4 regions of the Alteromonas sp. WD8-37 genome follow, and region 2 is predicted to be linked to each of the others. Evidence: predicted binding sites of a transcription regulator. Region 2 holds the regulator's gene; each other region holds the start of a gene.
The links. The regulator MetJ, encoded in region 2, represses methionine synthesis genes. The targets are predictions, from matches to a motif close to TAGACGTCTAGACGTCTA.

Region 1 (3,182 bases), on a different contig from region 2:
TTTTTGATCACTGATGCACCAGTGGACGGGCAGCCGGTGACCTTTATCAAACTGGGGCTGGTGGCTGTGGAGCCAGATAAAACGGTGACAGTGGTGGATGTGGGCGGGCGCTATAGCCTGGAAGTGAGTCAACAACCGCCTGGCTGCAGGCAAAAACATTTGCTGACACCCAGCCTCATCGTGCCATTGGCTGAGCCACAATTTGCGCAAATCTGGCCGCACACATTAGGCCGGCGTATGGCCTTTACCCGAACCACATTGGAGTGCCGCACCGGCCATGCGGTGGTTGAAGATTATGCCGGGAATTTAGCGCCGCTGCGCTTGTTGCGCATGGGCTTTGATACAGAACTGGCCAGCCACCGCTTTACACCGCCGTCGTTTGCCGGAGCAGAAGTGACTGCTAACAAAAGCTTTAGCATGCTGGCCCTAATAAAATATGGCCTGCCTGAACTGACCATGCCGGCCAGCCAGGCAGGATTTGCCGGCTAGTTACAGCGACTGACGCAGCGCGTCGGCTTTATCGGTTTGCTCCCATGGGAACGCATCGCGGCCAAAGTGGCCATAGGCCGCGGTGGGGCGATAAATCGGCCGCTCCAGGTCGAGCATCTTAATCAGACCATACGGGCGCAGATCAAACTGTTCACGCACCAGCGCCACCAAGGTCTTCTCGTCCACCTTTCCTGTACCAAAGGTTTCGATACTGATGGACGTCGGCTCGGCCACACCAATGGCGTAAGAGATCTGGATCTCGCAGCGCTCGGCCAGGCCGGCAGCCACAATATTCTTGGCCACATAGCGGCCGGCATACGCTGCTGAGCGGTCAACCTTAGACGGATCTTTACCCGAAAATGCGCCGCCACCATGACGGGCCATGCCGCCGTAGGTATCAACAATGATTTTGCGCCCGGTCAGGCCGCAATCACCCATCGGGCCGCCAATTACAAATCGGCCGGTGGGATTGATATGAAAGCGGGTAGAGCGAGTCAGCCACTGTTCCGGCAGTACTGGTTTGATGATCTCTTCCATCACGGCTTCACGCACCTGCTCGGTGGTCACGCTGTCGCAATGCTGGGTCGACAATACAACAGCGTCGACGCCGACCGGCTGGTCGTTTTCATAGACAAAGGTAACCTGGCTTTTGGCATCCGGGCGCAAAAAATCCAGCTTACCGGATTTACGTACTTCGGCTTGCTTTTGCACCAGGCGGTGCGCATAGGTAATCGGCGCTGGCATCAGTACATCGGTTTCATTGCTGGCATACCCAAACATCAGGCCCTGGTCCCCGGCACCCTGTTCTTCCGGTGCGGCGCGATCTACACCCTGGTTGATATCCGGTGACTGTTTGCCGATGGCATTTAAAATCGCGCAGGAGTCGGCATCAAAGCCCATGTCAGAATGGGTGTAGCCGATCTCTTTTACCGTTTGACGGGTCAGTTCTTCAATATCCACCCAGGCCGATGTGGTCACTTCGCCGCCTACCAGTACCATGCCGGTTTTGACGAATGTTTCGCATGCCACACGGGCTTTGGGGTCCTGTTCAAGAATGGCATCCAACACCGCATCAGAAATCTGATCAGCGATTTTGTCAGGATGCCCTTCGGAAACGGATTCGGATGTAAATAACTGCGTTGCCATGATGACTCCGTAAGGTTTGTTTGGCCTGATAATGGCGTTAATTGTACTAGAAGAAATATAGAATGCCAGTCTTTACTTCTGGACGTCTAAAAGTCTGTTTGTCAGCTTTGCTTGACAGCTATTGCCGCTTACCGCCACCCACGAATTGGACGCTTTAAGCTGGCTGGGGCCGAAAACCCATTGCAGTAGGCTATCGGTTAGGTAAGAATAGTTTCAATTTTTTCAAATCCCGGGCCATTTCATCGCAGTGAGCCAAACAGTCGTGCTTACGTATGTGCTGGTCCGTTGGAACAAAACCAGGAGACATCATGCCCACTCGTCGAGAACTCGCCAATGCTGTTCGTGCGTTAAGTATGGACGCAGTTCAAAAAGCAAAATCCGGCCATCCGGGCGCCCCTATGGGCATGGCCGATATTGCACAGGTGCTTTGGTGTGATTATTTGTCACACAACCCTACCAACCCAGACTGGGCAAACCGCGATCGCTTTATACTGTCCAATGGGCACGGTTCCATGTTGCTGTATTCGTTGCTGCACCTGACCGGCTACGAGCTACCGATTGAAGAGCTGAAAAATTTCCGTCAATTGCATTCTAAAACCCCGGGTCACCCCGAATATGGCTATGCGCCGGGTGTGGAAACCACCACTGGCCCATTAGGCCAGGGCTTGAGCAATGCCGTAGGCATGGCAATTGCCGAAAAAGTACTGGCAGCGCAGTTCAACCAGCCTGAGCACGACATTGTTGATCACTATACCTACACCTTTTTAGGTGACGGCTGTCTGATGGAAGGGATCTCGCACGAAAGCTGCTCGCTGGCCGGCACCTTAGGCTTAGGCAAGCTGATTGCCTTTTATGATGACAACGGCATCTCCATTGATGGCGAAGTGGAAGGCTGGTTTACCGACGATACTGCTGCGCGCTTTAAATCCTATAACTGGCAGGTCATTGAGCATGTGGACGGCCACGATGCTGACCAGGTGCGTCAGGCCATCGAAAGCGCTCGTGCCAATACCAGTCAGCCAACGTTGATTATCTGTAAGACCATCATCGGGTTTGGCTCGCCGAATAAGCAAGGCTCAGAAAGCTGTCACGGCGCCGCGCTGGGTGAAGATGAAATTGAACTGACCCGTAAAGAGCTGGGTTGGACTGCACCGGCTTTTGAAGTGCCATCAGACATCTACGCTGAGTGGGATGCCAAAGAGCGCGGCCAAAAAGCCGAGCAAGACTGGCACGATGCCTTTGCCCGCTACGAAGAAGCGTACCCGGAACTGGCCGCAGAATTTAAACGCCGCGTTGCCAATGAAGTACCGGCTGATTTTGTCGCCAAAGCTGACGAATACATCGCCAAGCTGCAAGCCAACCCGGAAACTGTGGCGACTCGTAAAGCTTCGCAAGCTGCACTGAATGCCTACGGCCCGTTGTTACCCGAATTGCTGGGCGGCTCGGCTGACCTGGCCGGCTCCAATCTGACTCTATGGGATGACTCCAAAGGGGTGACCAAAGACGATGCCAGCGGCAACTACTTGTTTTATGGCGTGCGTGAATTT
Region 2 (3,182 bases):
CGCCCAGTGTAGCGCGAGTTGCCCGGCTTCAACAGTGCAATTATTGGCCGTCGCGGGTTTAGCCGGCCCGCGCGCCTAGCATATGGCAGATGGCATAGCTGAGTTCGCTGCGATTAAGAGTATAAAAATGAAAATGCTTCACCCCTTCTTTGGCCAGCACTTTGACCTGTTCCATGGCGATATTGGCGCCTAACAGATTGCGAGTGGTTTGATCATCCTCGGCCACACCGTCAAACATCTTATGCAGCCAGCCCGGCACATGCACATTAGTAAAGCCGGCAAATTTCACTAAGGTCTGATAATTGGTCACCGGCAGGATCCCCGGCACAATGTCCAGATCGATGCCTGCGGCTGCAGCGCGGTCGCGAAAACGCAAAAACACACTGGTATCAAAGAAAAACTGAGTGATGGCTTCACTGGCACCGGCTTCGGCTTTGCGTTTCAGGTTAAGCAAATCAAACTGGGCATTGGGCGCCTCAGGGTGTTTTTCCGGATAGGCCGCTACCGACACATCAAAATCCGCCACCTCTTTAAGCAATGACACCAAATCTGAGGCATACATATCGGTTTTTTCGGTGCCGGGCGGCAGGTCGCCACGCAGCGCTACAATCCGCCGGATCCCGGTTTGCCAGTAATCGCGGGCAATCTGCTGCAACTCGGCTTTACTGGCATCCACACAGGTCAGATGCGGTACCGCCGGCACGCCGGTTTGCTGATGAATACGTTTGACCACATCGTGGGTGCGGTCGCGCTCGCCACTGTTGGCCCCGTAGGTGACCGACATGTATGCAGGTTTAAGCGGGGCCAGCCGCTCCACCGAGCGCCACAGGGTTTGTTCCATCTTTTCCGATTTGGGCGGAAAAAACTCAAAGGATACCTGGATATCCTGCAGCTCGGATAAGGATTGGTTCAGGGCATCAATCCCCTGGGCAAAAGACACCATCAGCAAATTCTCTTTATGGCCGTTTAGACGTCTAAATTAGATAATATGTGTCTAGACGTCAAGCGGTTTACACTGCTCAATTGACCTTTTCTCCACAATGGTTAGAATTTCCGCTCATAATAAAGAACCGCGAATTTGAGAGCTTGTAATGGCAAAATGGAACGGCAACTATATTCATCCCTACGCTGAGCACGGCAAAAAAAGCGAGCAGGTTAAAAAAGTCACTGTCTCGATCCCCATCACTGTATTAAAAGAACTGACCGACGAACGCACCCGGCGCCAGATTAACAATCTACGTCATGCCACCAATTCAGAATTATTGTGCGAGGCATTTTTGCACGCCTTTACCGGCCAGCCGCTGCCAAACGATGATGATTTACGTAAAGACAATCCGAATCGGGTGCCTGCCGAAGCGCGCCGGCTGATGGAAGAAATGGGCATCGATCCCAGTTTTGAAAACGAAGCCTGAGCAACCGGATGGCGCCGGCTGCGCAGATAAACTAGCCGCCCGAGTGTCTAAGGCGGCTAGGGCGGCTAAAGCAGCTAGGGCGTATAATGTGATGGCAGCGAGTCCAGCCGGGCCACGCCAGAGGCAATCGCAGCCTTGGCCACCGCAGTGGCGATACGACTACACAAGCGGGGATCCATCGGTTTGGGGATAATATAATTGCGGCCAAATTCCAGCTTGCTGGAATTACTGGCTTTCAACACTTCATCGGGCACCGGCTCACGGGATATCTGACGAATTGCTTCTACCGCAGCCACTTTCATCTCATCATTGATGGCACTGGCCCGCACATCCAGCGCGCCGCGAAAAATAAACGGAAAGCACAGCACATTATTGACCTGATTTGGATAGTCCGAGCGTCCGGTGGCCATGATCAGGTCGCTGCGCACATCGTGGGCCAGCTCTGGCTTGATTTCCGGATCCGGGTTGGAGCAGGCAAACACAATCGGATTATCAGCCATCAACGCCAAGGTTTCCGGCGGCAGCAAATCCGGCCCCGACACCCCGACAAAAATATCCGCACCATCCATCACATCTTCTAAGGTGCGCTTATCGGTATTGTTGGCAAACAGCTTTTTGTGCTCGGTCAGATCTTCCCGGCGGGTATGAATGACCCCTTTGCGATCCAGCATATAGATGCGCTCACGCTGCGCCCCGCAGGTGATAAGCAACTCCATACAGGCTACCGCGGCAGCGCCGGCGCCCATACACACAATGGTGATATCTTCAATTTGCTTATTTTGAATTTCCAGCGCATTAAGCATACCGGCCGCGGTAACAATCGCGGTGCCGTGCTGATCATCATGAAACACCGGAATTTTGCAGCGCTTGATCAGCTCTTGCTCTATCTCAAAACATTCTGGCGCTTTGATATCTTCAAGGTTGATGCCGCCAAAGGAGTCGGCAATGTTGGCTACGGTGTTAATAAACTCTTCGGTGGTACGATGTTTAACCTCAATATCAATCGCATCCAGCCCGGCAAATCGTTTAAACAACAATGCTTTACCTTCCATTACTGGCTTGGATGCCAGCGGGCCTAAATTGCCCAGGCCCAGGATAGCGGTGCCATTACTGATCACCGCCACCGTGTTGCCTTTGGCTGTGTACAGATAGGCATCATCCGGGTTATTGGCGATCTCCCGGACTGGTTCAGCCACACCGGGGCTGTAGGCCAGGGACAGATCGTCCACCGTTTCGGCCGGTTTGGACAGCTCCATCCGGATTTTTCCCGGCGTGGGCTTGGCATGATAATCAAGCGCGCGTTGTCTGAAATCTGACATTTATACTATGTCCTTTATGTGTAGGGTTAGGGCACAGCAAACCGCACTATGCGGTTTGTGAAAGACAGGTCTTTGCCTGTTTAATATACAAATCCATGCTAAGTCAAGACGGGCAGCCCATCTGTCAGCCAGATTTTGTTCATCGCCACTGTAGCACAGCCCTGTGGCTAACACATATCAGATGACGTGGTCGTGCAGCGTGCAGCACAGGTAATAGAAATATAAAAGTCCGTCCGGGCCACAGCCAGTGTTGTGCGACTATGTTGTGTATTCATTACAGTGATAATATAAGCAGAGGGTGCTATCAGTGATAAGCGTGCAGGAGAGTCAGGCTGTGGAGAGCTGGCCAACCGCCAGGCACAAAAAAAGCGCCGGGAAGGCGCTTTTTGCAGATTGGCTGATACCAGGCTTACTTTTTGCCCAGTGCACCAAAACGCTTCTTGAAGCGGTC
Region 3 (3,182 bases), on a different contig from region 2:
ATTACCCTGTTCATCAACATTCAACCCGTGCTCCGCTACAGTTAATTTTTCAGAAACGTAGGTCGCATCACACTGTTTGCAATAAGCTGTTCCTTTACCTTGTTTAACTAATTCCAACGCAAGATTTTCAAAATAATTGAAGATATTGGTAAATGCAGTATATTCGAGCTGGTCGTCCCGCTTTTCAATGTAGTCGAATAAATAGGCTTCATCGCAGGGAGGATTTGTACGTGAGGCGGCTTTGTGTTGCGCAAGAGGCAATACTTCCGCCGCGGAAAACATAAATACTGCTGACGTGGGTGCTTTGTTATCCCGTAGCCCGTAATAGGCCAGGTTGTGTCCGCACTGGCCGATATTGGCAAATTTTGTTTGCTTTTCTCTGGCCAGTTGTACCGCCTTGTCCCGCTCTTCTTTCTTACACTGGGCAAAATAAGCGTCATCCAGCTTGGGAATTACCAAAGGTTCGTTGTTTCTTAGCAGCGGGCGGTAATCGCCGTTGCCCAGAACGACCAACACAAACAAGGGCCACAACCCGGCATAGGTCAGGCTGTGCCACAACATAGTGCGTGCATCATAAGCTTTATCGAGCTTATGACGAGTATGCGCCCAGCCAAGTAGCAGCAGGCCAGAAAACATCATACCAACTGCCAAATAACCAACTATCCATGTCAGCATCGCTATCCTTAAATGTGCAAAGGCGAATACGCCACTGTAAAGCCATTGACTGCTTGCGACAACGGATATCGACCTGATCACTCATAAAGGGGGGGGGAGTCTGACAGAATGTTGCCACATTCTGATGCCAGACTTTGTGTATTTGCATGGACCGGGACGATTCGCGTCAGGCTTTGGTCATTATTGGCCCGTGCGGGTGGTAAAAAATAATGTCACTTTTTACCCGATAGTTGGTTGACATATAGACGTCTATACGGCAGATTGAAGTCATGACTATGATGATTCGTACCACCGGCATGCTTATGATTACCACCTCAATGAGGGGGGTCGCTGGTTAGTGCACGAAAGTCACAAATACCAAAAACCCGCCCTTCACAAGGCGGGTTTTTTTTTACCTTCAGGGCAACGTCTGGCGGCGACAGGCACGACAAAAGGAGCAACAAATGAAAGTGTTAAAGTTTGGGGGATCATCACTGGCCGATGCGCAGCGGTATTTGCGGGTGGCCGAGATTAGTTTGTCCACCCACCAGACCGATGGCGCTGCTGTGGTGCTCTCGGCGCCCAAAGGGGTTACCAATGCACTCTCTTTGTTATGTGAACAGGCAGCAGCCGATGAAGATTTTGTGCCGCTGTTTGATAAGCTCAACGCACTGGTTAGTGGCATCGCGGCCGACTTGCAGCAAACGCTGGATGGCTTTGATTATGACCAGGTCATCACTTTTATCAATCAGCAACTAACCCAGCTTAAAAAACAACTCGACGGCATTCGCTTGCTCGGCTGCAGTCCCGAATCCACTGCCGCGGGAATTTTAAGTATCGGTGAGTACATCAGCGTAACCCTGTTCAGCGCAATCCTGCGTGCGCATCAACAGGCCAATCAGGTACTCGACCCGGTGGACTATATTCAGGCTCAGGGCGATTATTTAGACAGCATCGCCGATGTGGCTATCAGTAAAGCGCGCTTTAGCGATGTGTCCCGTGACGGCAAGGTGTTATTAGTCATGCCCGGCTTTGTGGCCGCCAATGAGCAGGGTAAAAAAGTCACCCTGGGGCGCAACGGCTCAGATTATTCCGCGGCGATATTAGCCGCCTGTCTGGATGCCACAGCCTGTGAAATCTGGACCGATGTGGACGGAGTGTACAACGCCGATCCGAATCAGGTGGAAGAGGCGGTGCTGCTGGATAAGCTGACCTACCAGGAAGCCATGGAGTTGTCCTATTTTGGCGCCAAGGTCCTGCACCCTAAAACCATCGGTCCCATCGCTCAGCATCATATTCCCTGTCGCATTCGCAACACCCTTAACCCCAGCGCCCCCGGCACCCTGATTTCCAATGAAGCCAGTGAAACCTGGACATCGGTCAAAGGGATCTCGCAACTGGATGCTATTGCCATGTTTAACGTGGCCGGGCCGGGGTTAAAAGGCATGGTGGGCATGGCCAGCCGGGTGTTTGAGGTGATGTCCAACGCCAATATTTCTATTAGCCTGATCACGCAATCAAGCTCAGAATACAGCATCAGCTTTTGTATTCAGGACAAAGATACTGACAAAGCCCAGGCACTGTTAGAAGATGCCTTTGCCCTGGAGCTGCAAAATCAGTTGCTGGACCCCATCGAAGTACGCCGCAATCTGGCCATTGTGACCCTGGTGGGCGATGGTATGCGCCATACCAAAGGCCTGGCAGCCCGTTTTTTTAATGCGCTGGCACAGGCGCGGGTGAACAATATCGCCATCGCCCAGGGCTCATCCGAGCGCTCCATCTCCACCGTGATTGAGGCCGAGCGCGCCAAAAAAGCCGTGCGGGTGATTCATCAAAACTTTTTTTCCAACCGCCATAACATCGATGTGTTTTTAGTTGGCTGCGGCAATGTGGGTACCGAGTTACTGAGCCAGGTTGCCCGCCAACAACCGGCATTGTTAAAGCGCAATGTGCAGCTGCGGGTATTTGGTATCGCCAATAGCCGTAAGTTGCTGTTGGATGCCCAAGGCATTGATATTGCTGGTGACTGGCCGGCAGCGTTACTGCAAACCGATGAAAGTTTCAGCATCGCCCGGCTGCGCGAGTTTGTAAATGCCAATAGCCTGGTCAACCCGGTGATTGTGGATTGCACCAGCCATGCCGGCATCGCCAGCCAGTATGTGGAAATGATGGAGCAGGGCTTTCATGTGGTCACACCCAATAAAAAAGCCAACACCGACACGCTGGCCTATTATCGTAAGCTGCGCCGCACAGCGCTCAATACCAATCGCCAGTATTTGTATGAAACCACGGTGGGTGCTGGTTTGCCGGTGATTGATAATCTGCAAAAACTGTTCAGTGCCGGTGATGTGCTGCACCGGTTTGAAGGTATTTTATCCGGCAGCCTGTCGTATGTGTTTGGTAAGCTCGAAGAGGGCATGTCATTGTCACAGGCCACGCAGTCGGCGCGCGAAAACGGCTATACTGAACCTGATCCCCGGGATGATCTAAGCGGCATGGATGTGGCGCGCAAATTGTTGATCATGGCC
Region 4 (3,182 bases), on a different contig from region 2:
CCGGCCACAAAACGCGGTTTATCAGGGGTTCGCCGGGTAAACTCATCGGCGGCCCGGCGGGCCAGCTGGGCAGCCTGCAGATTAATCTGTCGCGCCTGCGCTTGCATATCGTAATCCGCCATGGCGATGGTGGTGGCATTAAAGGTGTTGGTTTCAATGATGTCGGCGCCAGCCGCCAGATAATCACAATGGATCTGATAAATCAGCTCGGGCTGAGTCACGGCCAGCAAGTCATTGTTGCCTTTTAAATCACAATGCCACTGGGCAAATTGTTCGCCCCGATAATCCGCTTCCTGCAATTGATGCTGCTGAATCATGGTGCCCATGGCACCATCTAACACCAGGATACGCTGCCGGGCAGCGGCGTGTAATTGCTCAATCTGTGTCACGTTGTACCTCTTGTGGGGGCCGCGAACCGTCAGCCAGTAAATTTAAATCATAAGGGGTGGTTTGATACACATAATAATTCAGCCAGTTGGTAAACAGCAGACTGCCATGCGAGCGCCAGCGTACCAGAGGCGCACCGGCCGGATCATCCTGAGTAAAATAGTTGAGTGGAATGGCCGGGTCGAGCCCTGCTGCGCGATCTCGATGAAATTCTTCGCTCAAGGTATCCGGCTCATATTCAGGATGCCCGGTGACAAACACCTGGCGCTTATCCTCACTGGCCACAATATAGGCACCGGCCTGTTCTGATTCTGCAATGACGCTTAAGCCTGGCACCTGCTGGTATTGCTGCGCCTGGATATGGCCAAAGCGTGAATGCGGGGCAAAAAACAGCGGGTCATAGCCACGCAATAGCTCATTGTGGGGGTCATTTACGCGATGTTCATACACCCCGGACAATTTGGTCTCGCGGAGCTGGCGCTTCACACCATAATAATGGTACATGGCAGCATGGGCTGCCCAGCACAGATACAGGGTGGATTGGACATGACGCCGGGCCCAGTCAAAAATGGTGGCCATAGCCGGCCAGTAATTAACCTCGGTATAATCCAGATGCGCCAGTGGCGCGCCGGTCACAATCAGGCCGTCGTACCGCTTGTGGCTGACCTGCGAAAACTCATGGTAAAACGCATCCATGTGCGACTGTGGAGTGTGCTTGGGGGCCTGATTATCGATACGGATGAGGTCCACATTGATTTGCAATGGCGTATTAGACAACAACCGCAGCAGTTGCACCTCGGTTTCAATCTTGTTGGGCATGAGGTTTAAAATCCCCACCTCCAGCGGCCGAATGTCCTGATGCGACGCGCGCTGGCTGTCCATGGTAAAGATATTTTCGCCCAGCAATACATCCTGGGCGGGCAGTTGTTCAGGAATTCGAATCGGCATGGCGGCTCCACCACAAAGTATCTTGACTCTATTGTGGCGCGCTCAGGGCGGATGTCAACCAATTTACGTCTAGACGTCTAAACGTTTTTGATTACAGTGATTTTGCGATGCTCTGCTTCGAAACTACATCAGACTGTATCGGGCTAGGAGCTTAGGATATTGCAGGGATCAATGTTTATGAATCGTTATGATCAATTCGGCTTCGGCGCGGGGAATATCACAGGATTCCATGATCTCATCCACACTGGCGCCCTGGCGGACCAGTTCGGCAGCACGTTGGTATAAACGCATGGACGGATCCTGCTGTTTGACTTCACGCAGCTGATTTTCCTGCTGGGTGAGCAGGGTTTGGAGTTGTTGCAAATGCTTACTTTGAACTAACGAGCGGCTTTGCTGTTCATCCAGCTGATGTGAAAAGGCTTCCAGCTGTGCCTGGGCCTGGGTCAATGCAGCGTTGGCCTGCGCATTGTGAGCAGCATGTTGCCGGCGCAGATTCAGCATTCCTACGAACAGTGCCACCACTAAAACCAGCGCCACAGCGGCTAATGCAAGAGCCAGGACAGCAAATTGTGAGGCGTTCATAGCAGACACCATAAAAGGTTGAATATCAGTAGATTACCAAGGAGTGCCCGGTTTAAACAAGCGCACCGCCGGAGGCTACTGTAACAGCCGCGGCGGTGCGAGGTGTTCACCCGGTAACAATAGCGGTTACAGATGAGCCAGTTCGTCCCACTCTTCATCGCTAAGCAGCTTGTTCAGGTCAACCAAAATCAGCAGCTCGCCATCACGGTTACTCACACCCTGAATAAACTTGGCGCTTTCCTCGGTGCCCACATTCGGCGCACTGTCGATTTCAGAAGTTTTCAGATAAACCACTTCGGCCACACTGTCTACCAGAATGCCCACCACCTGCTCATCAGACTCGATAATCACGATGCGGGTATTGTCGGTGGTTTCGGCCGGGGCCAGACCGAAGCGGGCGCGGGTATCAATGACAGTGACTACATTGCCACGCAGATTGATAATGCCCAACACATAATCCGGCGCGCCAGGCACCGGGGCGATTTCGGTGTATCGCAACACTTCCTGCACCTGCATCACATTGATGCCGTATGTTTCATCGCCCAGACGGTAGGTTACCCATTGCAACACCTGATCGTTGCTGTCAGGGGGATTGTTGATTGCTCTTTCTTCACTCATGAACCTGGCTCCGATAGTTCAGACAGTTAGTCCTGGCTGCCTAACCCTTTGTTTAGCATTGATATTAGCTGATTTACATCAACTAACGCACACATTCTTTGTTTTACCATGCCGGCCAGCCAGGGGCGTTTGCCCTGGCTTTCCCGCCATTTAATATCATCTTTGGTTAAGGTCACGGTATTAACCAGCTTGTCGCAGGCCAGCCCCCACAGGCTGTTGCCCAGCATGATCAGGTACTGATAATTGAGATTATCCGCCATAGTCTGATCATATTTTTCCGGCATCACCCAGCGGGCCGTATCCACCACATTGATTTTTTGTTCTCGGTGCAGCATCACCCCTTTAAACCAGGCTGGCTTGCCAATAAGCGGCCCCACCTTTTCCAGCTGATGAATCCCGCCTAAGGTGATGAGCGGTACTGCCAGAGTGAGCCCGGCCACATCAAAAAACAACGCCTGAAAGGTCTCGTCCAGCTGACCTTTAAGGGCCTGTACCGACGCTGCAACAGGCTCGCCCTCTGCATCGTCTTGAGGCTGGTTCAAGGCTTCGACCACCGGTGTCACAGGCGTCGCCACCACCGGCTCCTCTTCAAACGCCGCTGGGATGGCTACCTCACTGACCGGCGCAATAACAGGTTCTTCGGCATC

Region 1: the regulator MetJ is predicted to act here: its motif matches at 1,715-1,732, upstream of metK (methionine adenosyltransferase).
Region 3: the regulator MetJ is predicted to act here: its motif matches at 910-927, upstream of thrA (bifunctional aspartate kinase/homoserine dehydrogenase I).
Region 4: the regulator MetJ is predicted to act here: its motif matches at 1,398-1,415, upstream of metA (homoserine O-succinyltransferase MetA).

Annotation. Positions count from the first base shown of each region.
Region 1 covers NZ_JBUZOV010000002.1:255,482-258,663, forward strand. The annotation lists gene ACTUJZ_RS06600 (CYTH domain-containing protein) at 1-489, shown strand, start outside; gene metK (methionine adenosyltransferase) at 490-1,635, opposite strand; gene tkt (transketolase) at 1,944-3,182, shown strand, end outside.
Region 2 covers NZ_JBUZOV010000008.1:33,785-36,966, forward strand. The annotation lists gene metF (methylenetetrahydrofolate reductase) at 59-943, opposite strand; gene metJ (met regulon transcriptional regulator MetJ) at 1,092-1,412, shown strand; gene ACTUJZ_RS14430 (malic enzyme-like NAD(P)-binding protein) at 1,487-2,731, opposite strand; gene rpmE (50S ribosomal protein L31) at 3,141-3,182, opposite strand, start outside.
Region 3 covers NZ_JBUZOV010000004.1:244,367-247,548, reverse strand. The annotation lists gene ACTUJZ_RS11780 (hypothetical protein) at 1-675, opposite strand, end outside; gene thrA (bifunctional aspartate kinase/homoserine dehydrogenase I) at 1,119-3,182, shown strand, end outside.
Region 4 covers NZ_JBUZOV010000002.1:516,110-519,291, reverse strand. The annotation lists gene ACTUJZ_RS07780 (homocysteine S-methyltransferase family protein) at 1-389, opposite strand, end outside; gene metA (homoserine O-succinyltransferase MetA) at 376-1,335, opposite strand; gene ACTUJZ_RS07770 (DUF2802 domain-containing protein) at 1,504-1,917, opposite strand; gene ACTUJZ_RS07765 (chemotaxis protein CheW) at 2,044-2,535, opposite strand; gene ACTUJZ_RS07760 (chemotaxis protein CheW) at 2,562-3,182, opposite strand, start outside.